DNA from 3 places in the Streptomyces sp. NPDC046465 genome. Region 3 is predicted to be linked to each of the others. Evidence: riboswitches for the same ligand, from Rfam matches in the RefSeq annotation. Region 3 holds a riboswitch; each other region holds the start of a gene.
The links. A riboswitch is a leader RNA that binds a small molecule or an ion and turns the genes downstream of it on or off. The one in region 3 is predicted to bind cyclic di-AMP.
Positions count from the first base shown of each region.

Region 1: another riboswitch for cyclic di-AMP. It lies ahead of ABZ953_RS07555 (M23 family metallopeptidase); the one in region 3 lies ahead of ABZ953_RS21790 (transglycosylase family protein).
Region 2: another riboswitch for cyclic di-AMP. It lies ahead of ABZ953_RS04335 (NlpC/P60 family protein); the one in region 3 lies ahead of ABZ953_RS21790 (transglycosylase family protein).

Region 1 is NZ_JBEYZK010000004.1:21,398-25,733, forward strand. It holds gene ABZ953_RS07550 (aldo/keto reductase) at 1-721, opposite strand, end outside; gene ABZ953_RS07555 (M23 family metallopeptidase) at 854-1,933, opposite strand; cyclic di-AMP (ydaO/yuaA leader) riboswitch at 1,945-2,107, opposite strand; gene ABZ953_RS07560 (PP2C family protein-serine/threonine phosphatase) at 2,253-3,395, opposite strand; tRNA gene ABZ953_RS07565 (tRNA-Met) at 3,607-3,680, opposite strand; gene ABZ953_RS07570 (alginate lyase family protein) at 3,728-4,336, opposite strand, start outside.
Region 2 is NZ_JBEYZK010000002.1:296,388-300,723, reverse strand. It holds gene ABZ953_RS04340 (hypothetical protein) at 75-428, shown strand; gene ABZ953_RS04335 (NlpC/P60 family protein) at 578-1,786, opposite strand; cyclic di-AMP (ydaO/yuaA leader) riboswitch at 1,794-1,950, opposite strand; gene pcrA (DNA helicase PcrA) at 2,248-4,336, shown strand, end outside.
Region 3 is NZ_JBEYZK010000013.1:184,527-188,862, forward strand. It holds gene ABZ953_RS21785 (transglycosylase family protein) at 97-1,140, shown strand; cyclic di-AMP (ydaO/yuaA leader) riboswitch at 1,335-1,536, shown strand; gene ABZ953_RS21790 (transglycosylase family protein) at 1,540-2,259, shown strand; gene eno (phosphopyruvate hydratase) at 2,602-3,888, shown strand; gene ABZ953_RS21800 (septum formation initiator family protein) at 4,021-4,336, shown strand, end outside.

The DNA of each region.
Region 1 (4,336 bases), on a different contig from region 3:
CCACGTACTCCTCGACCCGTCCGCTGCGCGCGCTCCGCACCTGCGCACCGGGGCGGTACTTGCCGGTCAGGAAGCCGGACGCGAGCGCGTAGTAGGGGACGGCCGCGAGGCCGGAGCGCGAGGCGACCTCCTGGAGCGGGCCCTCGTAGGTGTCGCGGGAGACGAGGTTGTAGTGCGGCTGGAGCGCGACGTAGCGCGCGAGGCCCTCGCGGTCGGAGAGGTCGAGGGATTCCTGGAGCCGTTCGGGCGTGATGTTGGAGGCGGCGATGGCCCGCACCTTGCCGTCCCGCACCAGCTCGTCGAGCGCGCCGATGATCTCCTCGACGGGGACCGAGGGGTCGTCGTAGTGCGTGTAGTAGAGGTCGATGTAGTCGGTGCCGAGGCGGCGCAGGGAGGCCTCGGCACCGGCCTTGATCGTGGCCGGGGAGAGGCCCTTGAAGTCGGGGTGCGCACCGACCTTCGTGGCGAGGACGACGTCGGAGCGGTTGCCGCGCTCGGTCAGCCACTCGCCGACGAGGGTCTCGGACTCGCCGCCCTTGTTGCCCTCCACCCAGGCCGAGTAGGCGTCGGCGGTGTCGATGAAGTTGCCGCCCGCGGCGGTGTAGGCGTCGAGGACGGCGAAGGACGCCGTGCGGTCGGCGGTCCAGCCGAAGACGTTGCCGCCCAGGGCGAGCGGGAAGACCTCGAGGTCGGATGAGCCGAGCTGGCGAAGAGAAGTCATACGTTCCGCAACGTCCGGGACGGAAACGGAATTCCATCTCTGACACGACGAAACCGGCGGCCCTGGCGTCGGGGGGGTTGGCGCCAGGGCCGCCGGAGTTGAGGGCGCCCTCAGGGGTCGGTCAGGGTGCGGTCAGGGGTTGAGGCCCTTGCCCTGCAGCCAGCCCAGCGGGTCGATGCCGGTGCCGTCGGGCGTGTGGACCTCCATGTGGAGGTGCGGCCCGGTGACGTTGCCGGTCGCGCCGACGCGGCCGATGACCTCGCCGGTGGTGACCTTCTGCCCCGCGCTGACATTGAGCGAGGACTGGTGGCAGTACCAGACCTCCGTGCCGTCCTCGAGTTCGAGCACGGTGCGGTAGCCGTACGCGCCCGCCCACCCGGCCTCCTTGACGGTGCCGGTGTGCACCGCCTTGAGGGGGGTACCCGTGGGAGCGGCGAAGTCGAGGCCGGTGTGGTGACCGGAGGACCACATGGCGCCGGAGTCACCGAAGTGCGAGGTGAGGGTGTACGAGGAGGTGGGGATGGCGTAGCTCTTGGCGAGCTTGGCCAGGCGCGCGGCCTCTGCCTTGGCCTTGCGGGCCTCCTCCTCCTTCTTCTTCTTGGCGGCGGCCTTGGCCTTCGCGTCCTTCGTGGCCGCCTCCTGCTGGGCGGCGGCCTCCCCGGCGGCCTTCTTGACGGCGGCGTCCTCGGCCGCGGTCCGTACGGCGGTGTCCGCCTGGTTCTGCTGGTTCTCGGCCTGGCGCATGATGCGGGCGCGCAGCGCCTCACCCGCGTCGGTGGTGCCCTGCTCGGCGTCGGCGGTGCTGACGCCCGCCGCGGTGAGCGGGGCCGCCGCGGCAGCGGTCGCCGTGGAGTCCGACGCGTCGTCGGAGATCAGCGAGCCCACGCCGGGCAGCGACTTGGCCGCGGGCAGCGAGTCCGCGACGGTGTCCATGCCCGGCAGGTCGGGCATCGATATGGAGACCGGCGGCTTGCCGTCCTGCGCGGTGGCGATGCCGCCCGCGCCGACGGCGGCGATGACGCCCACGCCGAGGACGGTGGAGCTGCGGGCGAGCCCGCCGCCGCCCTTCTTGTGCACACGGTGCCTGCCGCGGACGGGACGGACGGAATCCTCGGTGGGGTTCCACTCCTCGAAGGAGTCGTCGTCGTACGTACCGAAGTCATCGTCATTCGGTATGTACACGGCTTGGGGGGCAGGCCGGTTGGACGCCACTGGGGCGCACTCCTTTCCTTCCTTCTCGCCTACCGGGTTAGCTGACGGGTTCGGAGCAGGAAGGTCTCCTACGGACACCTGGCACGGGTGCACGGATGCACGGTGCGCAGATGCCTGATTCACCCCAAGTTGGTGGTTCCCCGGCTCCCTTGCGGGATTAGGCGCGTGCGCGCGGAGCCGCCTCTAGTGACGGCTGGGACGACCGCGCTGCGTTATCGAACGTTAATAGACAGCGGGTCCGTATTCCAAGCCGTTCCGGTTGATCGTTAGCTTCACATTCTCTTGACAGTACGTCAGTTGGTGTGCGGAGGGATGCCCTTCAGTCACGGGACGTGATGTCCGGGTCCCCGGCGACGGGCCGCCGCACCGCGAGCAGCGCCATGTCGTCCGTCATCCGCCCCCCGGTGTGCCGCCGCACCTCCTCCGCGAGCGCGGCGAGCAGCGCGCGCGGACCGCCGCGGCCCGGGAAGATCCGCCCGCCGAGCCGGGTCGCGGGATCGTAGAACTCCCCCGCCGCGTCGCGCGCCTCCGACAGGCCGTCCGTGTAGAGGAGCAGCATCGCGCCGGGCGGGAACTCCGACTCGTCCGCCCGGTCCGGCCAGACCCCCAGCTCGCCCATGCCGAGCGGCAGCGCGGGCTCGGTCGCCGACAGGACGCACAGCCGGCCGTCCCCGCGCAGCAGCAGCGGCGACGGGTGCCCCCGGTTGATCAGCCGTACGGCGCCGCCGGCGTGGTGGATCTCGGCGAGTACGGCGGTCGTGAACCCCTCGAACTGGTCGAGTCCGTCGCGCCGGGTGCCCTCGCGGGCGAGGGCCCGCTCCAGGCGCTGCGCCACCGCCTCCAGCGTCGTCTCCTGCTCGGCGGCCTCCCGGAAGGCGCCGATGACGACGGCGACCGCCGCGACCGCGCCCATGCCCTTGCCCCGGACGTCACCGACGATGATCCGCACGCCGTACGGGGTGTCCTGCACCGCGTACAGGTCGCCCCCGATGAACGCGTCGGCCTGCGCGGCCTCGTACCGCGCCGCGATGTCGAGCCCGCCGATCCGCGGATCGGGTTCGGGCAGCACGGCGCGCTGGGTGGTCTCGGCGATGGAGCGGGCGTTGGCGAGCCGGTCGTTGCCGCGGCGCACGACGCGGTTGATGACGATGGCGAGGGCCGCGACGGTGACCACGGTGAGCACCTCGGTGACGGCCTCGACATGGCTGCTGACCGGGTTGCCGAAGTGCAGGAAGAGGACGGCTGCCGTGGCGGCCACGCCGGTCAGGACGGTGCTGAGCTGCGAGTAGAAGGGGGCGGCGATCAGCGGGGCGGCCGTGTAGAGGGGGGCCGCGGTGAATTCCGGCGGGGTCGACACGTCGTACACGACGCCGATGATCAGGAGCAGGAGGGGCAGGGAGCGGACGAAGGCCCGCTCGTGCGCGGTGGCACCCCTGTCCCCGGCTTCCGCTCGCTGCCCCACCGCTTGTCTCCCGCCGACTCCGCACCCGTCACCGAGTCCATCACCGCGCCCATCACCGCGCTCCACTCAGGGTTCCCCCGAGGGGGAGCGGGGGCGACCTGGCGCGGTCCGACCGGGTTACGGGAGAGGAGTACGGGCAGCGGTACGGAAACAAGTGCGGAAAACACCTAGGGCCCGGAACCATTACTGGTTCCGGGCCCTAGGCCTTGAGTAGCGGGGACAGGATTTGAACCTGCGACCTCTGGGTTATGAGCCCAGCGAGCTACCGAGCTGCTCCACCCCGCGCCGTTGAATGCAACTCTACGCCATTCGGAGGGGTGCGTCGAACCACCTCAGGCGTTGCCCGCGTGCGTGAGCGTCTCCCAGGCCACGAAGAGGCCGTCCGTCCCCTCCGGCCGCCCGCGTTCCGTGTACCTCTCGGTCTCCGGCAACTCCAGGTGCAGCCGCCCCCGCAGGTGGTTGAGGCCGACCTCCGTGTCGGGCCCCATGTCGCGCTGCACCCGGCCGCCGCACAGCCAGCCCGGCACCGGCGCGCCCAGCTGGTACTTGGAGTGGAACTCGAAGGCGGCCCGCAGCCGGTCCTCGGCCTCCCCGTACAGGTCGACACCCTGATGCCAGGCGGTCTCCGCCATGTGGGAGGCCGCCGCGAGGGAATAGCTGGCGTGCTTGAAGTTGCGACACGTCTCCTGGGACAGCCCGTCGGCGAAGGTGCCCTGCCCGAACCAGTACCTCTTCAGCTCGGCCGCGGTGTCGATGCCGCTGCCCTCCGGCGAGACCGGCAGCTTCCCGTCCGACTCCAGATAGAAGTAGGCGGGCACGCGCGTGCGGAAGTGGTGCACGGACTTCTCGAACGTCGCGTGGTCGTCGAGGAAGACGGCCATCGCCATGGTGGCGTCGGCCATCACCAGGTCCCAGTTGCCGTTGAAGTCGGCGGAGCCGTT
Region 2 (4,336 bases), on a different contig from region 3:
ATGTGCCTGGCGGGGAGTGGTGGTACGGGGGCGGTGGCCGGGGCGGGCGGGCACCCCGGCTAGGCTCCGGCCTCATGGACCTACTCATCCATCTCTTCGTCGGCCTCCACATCATCGGCATCGGCTCTCTCCTGGGCGGTTTCCTGACCCAGATGAAGCAGATGGGCCAGGGCACGGCCCGCTTCAACCCCGCGATGCTGCACGGCGCGCTGACCATGCTCGTCACGGGTGTGGTCCTGGTGGGCCTCAACCAGGCGGACGACAACACGGTCAACAACCTCAAGATCGGCATCAAGCTGGCCTTGCTGATCGTGATCCTCGCGCTGGTCTACGTGAAGCGGGACGAGGAGAAGGTCGACAAGGGCCTGTTCGGCGCGGTCGGCCTGCTGACCGTCGCGAACATCTTCATCGCGGTGCTGTGGACCTGAGGACCTGACCCGGACGTAGGAACCCGCCCTCATGAAGGCGACCGTCATGAACCCGCTCTCATGAAGGCGACCGTCACGAAAGTGGCCCTCCACGCGCGTGTGGAGGGCCACTTTTATGAGGTGTCATGAGGGGTTTTGAGGTGTGACGGTTACGCGGGGCGCACCACGCTGTGGATCGGCATGTAGTAGATCGACTCGACGCGGACGTTCGCGCCCGGCTTCGGGGCGTGGATCATCTTGCCGTTGCCGATGTAGATGCCCACGTGGCTGATGTCGTCGTAGAAGAACACCAGGTCACCCGGTTTGGCGTCGGCGGTCTTCACGGTCGTGCCGACCTTCACCTGGTCCCACGTGGTGCGCGGCAGGGAGATCCCAGCCGCCTTCCACGCGTCCTGGGTGAGCCCTGAGCAGTCGTACGAGTCGGGGCCGGTGGCACCCCACACGTACGGCTTGCCGATCTGGGCCTGAGCGAAGGCGATGACCTTCGCGGCCTTGGTGGCGTAGTCGCCCTCCGTGCTCCCGGAGCCCGAACCGGAACCCGACCCCGAGCCCGAGCCCGCATCAGAGCCGGAGCCGGAGCCGGAGCCCTGACCCTGCTCCCGGTCCTTCTCCCGCTGGGCCTCCTCCTCCGCCTTCCGCTTGCGCTCCGCCTCGGCGGCCTGCTCGCGGGCCAGCTTCTCGGCCTTGCGCTTGGCCTCCTGCTTCTTCTTCCGCTCGATCTCCGCGAGCCGCGCCTTCTCCTGGGCCGTCAGCTTGGAAAGGACCTCGCGCGCGTCACCCAGCTTCTTCTGGACGGTCTGCTTGCTCGTCCTGAGGTCGTCCCGCGAATCGTTCAGGGTCTCCAGGCTCTTTGCGGCCTCCGTGCGCTGCTTGGTCGCCGACGCCTGCTGCGTCGTGTAGGCGTCGACCGCCTTCTTCTGGCGCGTGGTCAGCCGGTCCGCCAGGTGGTTCTGGTCGAAGTAGCCCTGCGGGTCGTTGGCGAGCATCATCGTGGCCGTCTCGGAGACGGCGCCGGTGCGGTACTGCGCGGCGGCGAACGAGCCGAGCTCCTTGCGCGCGTCGTTCAGCTCGTCGGTGCGCTCGGCCACGTCGTCGAGCAGGCGGTCGACCTTCTTGCGCTGCTTGTCGGTGCGCTCCTTGGCCGCGTTGTACTTCTGCGTGGCCACACCGGCCTGCTGGTAGAGCTCGTCGACCTTCTTCTGGACCTCTTCGAGGCTGGGTTTCGTCGGCGCGGCGGGCGCTGCCTGCGCGCTCTGGGACAGGAGGGCGACGGAGGTGAGGGCCGCTGTCGTGATGCCGATGGCGGGGGTCGTGCGAATTCCGGCTGCCCGGGTCCGCGGCTTGCGGTGCGACGCCAAGGGAGGCGACTCCTTCCGTAGACCGCCTACCGGGTTAGCTGTCGGGTTCGGGCGGGTGGTCCGGAAGGTTGCCCTACGGTCCCGTACTACGTGCGGGACCGATTCACCCCAAGTTTTCGGTGGGTCCCCGGCTCCGAACATGTCGGACTCGGCGGAGGCCACTCGTTCCCGGCGGGTTCGCCGGTGGGGGGACGAGCAGCCCGCGGAGCACGCTAGCCAACTCGTGTGGTCCCTGTGAAGGTTGATGTTCGATATGCCCGATACATTTTCGTGACTTTCCACGGCCTTGGCGCGATCATGCCGAGTGGATGCGGAGCGTGAGCGTCCGCAGGCAGGGTGTAGGCAAGGCGTAGGCAGGGTGTAGGCAAGACGTAGGCAAGACATGGGCATGGCGTGGGCAAGTGTGAGGTGACCGGAACCCGCAGCGGGTTGTCAGTGGGGCCGCCTAGACTCGGGAGGCGATGAGCAGCCTCTTTGATGACAGCTTCCTGGCGGACCTGCAGCCCTCCCGGGCCACGGACGAAGCGCCCCCGCCGCCGCCCGAGGACAGTGCTCCGGAGCCCATTCCGGATGATCTGTTCGACGGGAAGTTCGACGCGCCCATGACCCGGGACTCGCACTACCGCGACGGTGCCCCCCGCCCGGTCATCGACCCGGCGACGCTCCTCGACGGGCTGAACGAGAACCAGCGCGCGGCCGTGGTGCACGCCGGTGCCCCGCTGCTCATCGTCGCCGGCGCGGGCTCCGGCAAGACCCGCGTGCTGACCCACCGCATCGCGTACCTGCTCGCCGAGCGCGGTGCGCACCCCGGCCAGATCCTCGCGATCACCTTCACGAACAAGGCCGCGGGTGAGATGAAGGAGCGCGTCGAGCAGCTCGTGGGCCCGCGGGCGAACGCGATGTGGGTGTCGACGTTCCACAGCGCCTGCGTCCGCATCCTGCGCCGCGAGTACAAGAAGCTGGGCTTCACGTCCTCCTTCTCGATCTACGACGCCGCGGACTCCAAGCGTCTGATGGCCCTGGTCTGCCGCGACCTGGACCTCGACCCGAAGAAGTTCCCGCCGAAGTCGTTCAGCGCCAAGATCTCGAACCTGAAGAACGAGCTGATCGACGAGGAGGACTTCGCCGGTCAGGCCGCCGACGGCTTCGAGAAGACCGTCGCCCAGGCCTACGCCATGTACCAGTCGCGCCTCCGCGAGGCGAACGCGCTGGACTTCGACGACCTGATCATGACGACGGTCCACCTGCTGCGCGCCTTCCCGGACGTCGCCGAGCACTACAGGCGCCGCTTCCGGCACGTCATGGTCGACGAGTACCAGGACACCAACCACGCACAGTACGCACTCGTGCGCGAGCTGGTCGGCCCCTCCGGAGGCGAGGGCGACGACCCCGCCGAGCTGTGCGTGGTGGGTGACGCGGACCAGTCGATCTATGCCTTCCGCGGCGCCACGATCCGCAACATCCTCCAGTTCGAGGAGGACTACACCGACGCGACGACGATCCTCCTGGAGCAGAATTACCGCTCCACGCAGACGATCCTGACCGCCGCCAACGCGGTCATCGAGCGCAATGAGAGCCGCCGTCCGAAGAACCTCTGGACCAACCAGGGCGCGGGCGCGCGCATCACCGGGTACGTCGCCGACACGGAGCACGACGAGGCACAGTTCGTCGCCGACGAGATCGACCGCCTCACCGACGCGGGTGACGCCAAGGCCGGTGACGTGGCGATCTTCTACCGGACGAACGCCCAGTCCCGTGTCTTCGAAGAGATCTTCATCCGCGTGGGCCTGCCCTACAAGGTCGTCGGCGGCGTCCGCTTCTACGAGCGCAAGGAGGTCCGCGATGTCCTCGCGTACCTGCGTGTCCTCGCCAATCCCGAGGACGCCGTCCCGCTGCGCCGCATCCTCAACGTCCCCAAGAGGGGCATCGGCGACCGCGCGGAAGCGATGATCGACGCGCTCTCGCAGCGCGAGAAGATCTCCTTCCCGCAGGCCCTGCGCCGTGTCGACGAGGCGTACGGAATGGCGGCCCGGTCGACCAACGCCGTCAAGCGGTTCAACACGCTCATGGAGGAGCTGCGGACCGTCGTCGAGTCCGGCGCGGGCCCGGCCGTCGTCCTGGAGGCCGTGCTCGAACGCACCGGTTACCTCGCCGAGCTGCAGGCCTCCACCGACCCGCAGGACGAGACGCGCATCGAGAACCTCCAGGAACTCGCCGCCGTGGCACTGGAGTTCGAGCAGGACAACAGCCAGAACGGCAACCAGGACAACAGTCAGGACGGCAACCAGGCAGCGGACGGCGCTCAGGACGAGGCCGGTGCGGACGAGGGGGAGGCCGGTGAAGGCGCCGCTCCGACCGGTACGCTCTCCGACTTCCTGGAGCGGGTCGCCCTGGTCGCCGACTCCGACCAGATCCCTGACGAGGAGGACGACGGCTCCGGAGTCATCACCCTGATGACCCTCCACACCGCCAAGGGCCTTGAGTTCCCTGTGGTGTTCCTGACCGGCATGGAGGACGGCGTCTTCCCGCACATGCGCTCCCTCGGGCAGG
Region 3 (4,336 bases):
ACTTGTGACAAGCGTTCGACTGCGGCTACGTTCACGACGACTTGGGCGCCCCCCGGGCGCCCAAGCCGTCGTCGCAGTCTCCCGAAAGGCAACCGCATGCTCTCCGGTCAAGGTCGTCACCGACGCCCCCGCCAGGCCCCGGCTCTCATCGTCGCGGCAGGCGTCACCGGATCAGCCATCGCCATCCCGCTGCTCGCCGCCACCAGCGCGAGCGCCGCCACCACCGACACGTGGGACAAGCTCGCCCAGTGCGAGAGCGGCGGCGCGTGGAGCGCCAACCCCGGCAACGGGTACTACGGAGGGCTCCAGCTCTCCCAGGACACCTGGGAGAGCCACGGCGGCCTCGACTACGCGCCCAGCGCCGACCAGGCCTCCAAGTCCCAGCAGATATCCGTCGCCGAGAAGGTCCTCGGTGACCGGGGCACCGCCGCCTGGCCGAGCTGCGCCCCGATCGCCGGGCTCACCGACGGCGGCGCCGCGGCCGACGTGGACCCGGGCGCGCCCGTCACGGGGGAGCCGTCCGACCCCTCGGACTCGACCGGCACCGACGAGCCCGAGGGCTCCAAGGACAAGGACAAGGGCAAGGAGAAGGGGAGTGAGAAGGGCGAGCCATCCGCCGACCCCTCCGACTCTGCCGATCCCTCCGCCGATCCCTCTGACGACCCGTCCGCCGACCCGGAAAAGCCCTCCGGCGACGCAAGCGACGCACGAGACAAGAATCACGACGAGTCCGGCGAGTCCGGCGAAAAGGGCGGCAAGGGCGAGGCCGGCGACGCCGACGGCAAGGGCGGCTCCGGCAAGTCCGGGGAGGAGGGCAGCACTTCGCCCGACCCCGAGGACGCCACCGCCTCCTCCGAGGGCTCTGACGCCTCCGCAGGGCGCCACCGCGGTGACAGCGCGGACGAGAGCGAGAGCGCGGGCGGCCGTCCCGGACGCCACGCGTCGCGCGGCGAGGCCCGCACCGGCGCGGTCGCCGACGGGACGTACACGGTGCGCTCCGGGGACAACCTCTCGGTCATCGCGGACGACCTCGACGTCGAGGGCGGCTGGCACGAGCTCTACACCGAGAACAAGAAGACCGTCGGCGGCGACCCGGACCTCATTCTCCCCGGTCAGAGCCTCGATCTGGGCGAAAAGTAACGGAAGTTGACGAAGAGTCGGCTGGGGCCTTCGCGGTGTATGTCTGGTTTGGCGCAAGTGAGACATGGGTCTCAGAAGCCCTGATCGTCTTTGAAATTGTGTGGAAGACGTGATTACCGTCGTCACCGCTCGCCACTGGTGGGCCCCGCCGGTCGGTACGCCGAATCCTGCCAACGGCCGGACGGGAACAGTCGTCGCTTCGAGCGCCGTAGGCAGGAGCGGGGGACCCAAGGTAAGTGCCGGGTCCGTCCGTTGAGCGGCCACCAGCCGAGAGGCCGGTGGGCCGGGAGACGGACGGGAACGGCTAGGGGTGAAGTCGCACTCGAGAAGTGCGACCGGGCAACCACATCGGCCCGAACCCGACAGCTCACCTCGCAGGCGTCGGTGAGGGGATCACTCATGCTGTTTTCCAGCAAGGGCAAGCACCGCCGTCCGTCCAAGGCCACTCGGGTCGCCACGCTCGCGGGCGTCACCGGTGTCGCGGTCGCTGCCCCGCTGATGGCCGCCGGTTCGGCCTCCGCCGCCACCGACTCCGAGTGGGACGCCGTCGCCCAGTGCGAGGCCGGCGGCAACTGGTCCATCAACACCGGCAACGGCTACCAGGGCGGCCTGCAGTTCTCGCCGTCCACCTGGTCCGCGTACGGCGGCACGAAGTACGCGCCGTCCGCCGACAAGGCCTCCAAGGCCCAGCAGATCGAGATCGGCGAGAAGGTCCTCGCGGGTCAGGGCAAGGGTGCCTGGCCGAGCTGTGGCGTCGGCCTCTCGGGCGCGTCGAACAACAGCGGTGGCGGCTCGCAGGAGCAGGCCCCGCAGCAGCAGGAGTCCAAGCCGCAGCCGCAGCAGACGCAGCAGCAGGCCGCTCCGGAGCAGCCGAAGCAGGCCGCGCCGAAGCCGCAGCCCGCGCCGCAGACCGAGAGCAAGAAGACCGTCGAGACCCCGACCGGCAAGACGGTCAAGAAGGGCGACGGCGAGTACAAGGTCAAGACGGGCGACACCCTGTCCAAGATCGCCGACGCCAAGCACGTCAAGGGCGGCTGGCACAAGGTCTACAAGCTCAACGGCGACATCATCGACAACGCCGACATGATCTACCCGGGCCAGCAGCTGCACCTGAGCTAAAGCTCCCGGTTCCACCCGGCCGTGCCTCGGCGGACGCACGGCCGCCCCCGTCCCCACGGGCTCCCCGCCCCGGTGCGCGTATCCCCCGTACGCACCGGGGCGGGGCCATGTCCGCCGCCGGAATCCCGCAGTCCCGTTCGGGCCTGGCCGCCCGGCTTGTTCGCTACTAGCGAGTAGAAAAGCGGTCCATCGTCCTGTTTCCAGGGGATTTGGCCTCTTGTTCGTCCCACGGGACGGGCGGTCGGCTGGCTGAAGCCCCGGAGCCCGTTAGGCTCAGGAGACGCAGGCCGAAACGGTCTGCGTAATTGCGTATACGCGTCACACTCCCAGAAGGAGATGCTCGTGCCGTCCATCGACGTCGTCGTAGCCCGGGAAATCCTGGACTCCCGAGGCAACCCCACGGTCGAGGTCGAGGTCGGCCTCGACGACGGCAGCACCGGTCGTGCCGCCGTTCCGTCCGGTGCCTCCACCGGTGCCTTCGAGGCCATCGAACTCCGTGACGGTGACCCCAACCGTTACCAGGGCAAGGGTGTCGAGAAGGCCGTCCTCGCCGTCATCGAGCAGATCGGCCCGGAGCTCGTCGGCTACGACGCCACCGAGCAGCGCCTGATCGACCAGGCCATGTTCGACCTGGACGCCACCGACAACAAGGCCTCGCTCGGCGCCAACGCCATCCTCGGCGTCTCGCTCGCCGTCGCGCACGCCGCCTCCGAGGCCAGCGACCTGCCGCTGTTCCGCTACCTCGGCGGTCCGAACGCGCACCTGCTGCCCGTCCCGATGATGAACATCCTGAACGGCGGGTCGCACGCCGACTCGAACGTCGACATCCAGGAATTCATGATCGCCCCGATCGGCGCGGAGTCCTTCTCCGAGGCCCTGCGCTGGGGCACCGAGGTCTACCACACCCTCAAGAAGGTGCTGAAGGAGAAGGGCCTCTCCACCGGCCTCGGCGACGAGGGCGGCTTCGCCCCGAACCTGGACTCCAACCGTGCCGCGCTCGACCTCATCCTCGAGGCCATCAAGCAGGCCGGTTACGTCCCCGGTGAGCAGATCGCGCTCGCCCTCGACGTCGCCGCGTCCGAGTTCTACAAGGACGGCTCCTACGAGTTCGAGGGCAAGTCCCGCTCGGCCGCCGAGATGACCGAGTACTACGGCGAGCTCGTCGCCTCGTACCCGCTGGTCTCCATCGAGGACCCGCTGTTCGAGGACGACTGGGCCGGCTGGAACACCATCACCGAGCAGCTCGGCGACAAGGTGCAGCTCGTCGGTGACGACCTGTTCGTCACCAACCCCGAGCGCCTGGCCCGCGGCATCGAGGAGAACTCGGCCAACGCCCTGCTCGTCAAGGTCAACCAGATCGGTTCGCTGACCGAGACCCTGGACGCCGTCGAGATGGCCCAGCGCAGCGGCTTCAAGTGCATGATGTCGCACCGCTCCGGCGAGACCGAGGACGTCACCATCGCCGACCTGGCCGTCGCCACCAACTGCGGCCAGATCAAGACCGGTGCCCCGGCCCGCTCCGAGCGCGTCGCCAAGTACAACCAGCTGCTTCGCATCGAGGAGATCCTCGACGACGCCGCGGTCTACGCGGGACGCAGCGCCTTCCCGCGCTTCCGCTCCGCCGAGTAGCACGCAGCAGCGGGCAGCGGCAAACAGCAGCGGCCAGCAGCAGCCACGTAGTTACGTACGTCCCCGCACCCGGTCCCGTACCGTGTGCGGGGACGTACGTACGTGTAGGCGCTGCTCTGGGGAGACCGCACCATGGCCAAGGCCGGGACCAAGGACCGGTTCTCCACCGCGACCCGGCTGCGGTTGCTCGGCGAGCAGACCGCCGAGCGCGTCTACCGCTCCCAGACCAAGCGCCAGGCCCGCCGCTCCCGGCTCACCGGCCGCGCCGCCCTCCTCGCGCTCGTGCTCTGCTCGCTGGTCGTCGCGCTCGCGTACCCGATGCGGCAGTACGTCTCCCAGCGCGCCGAGATCGACGACCTGCGCAGGCAGCAGGCCGAGCAGCAGGCGGACGTCGAGAAGCTGCGCGACGAGAAGGCCCGCTGGCAGGACGACGCGTTCGCGGAGCAGC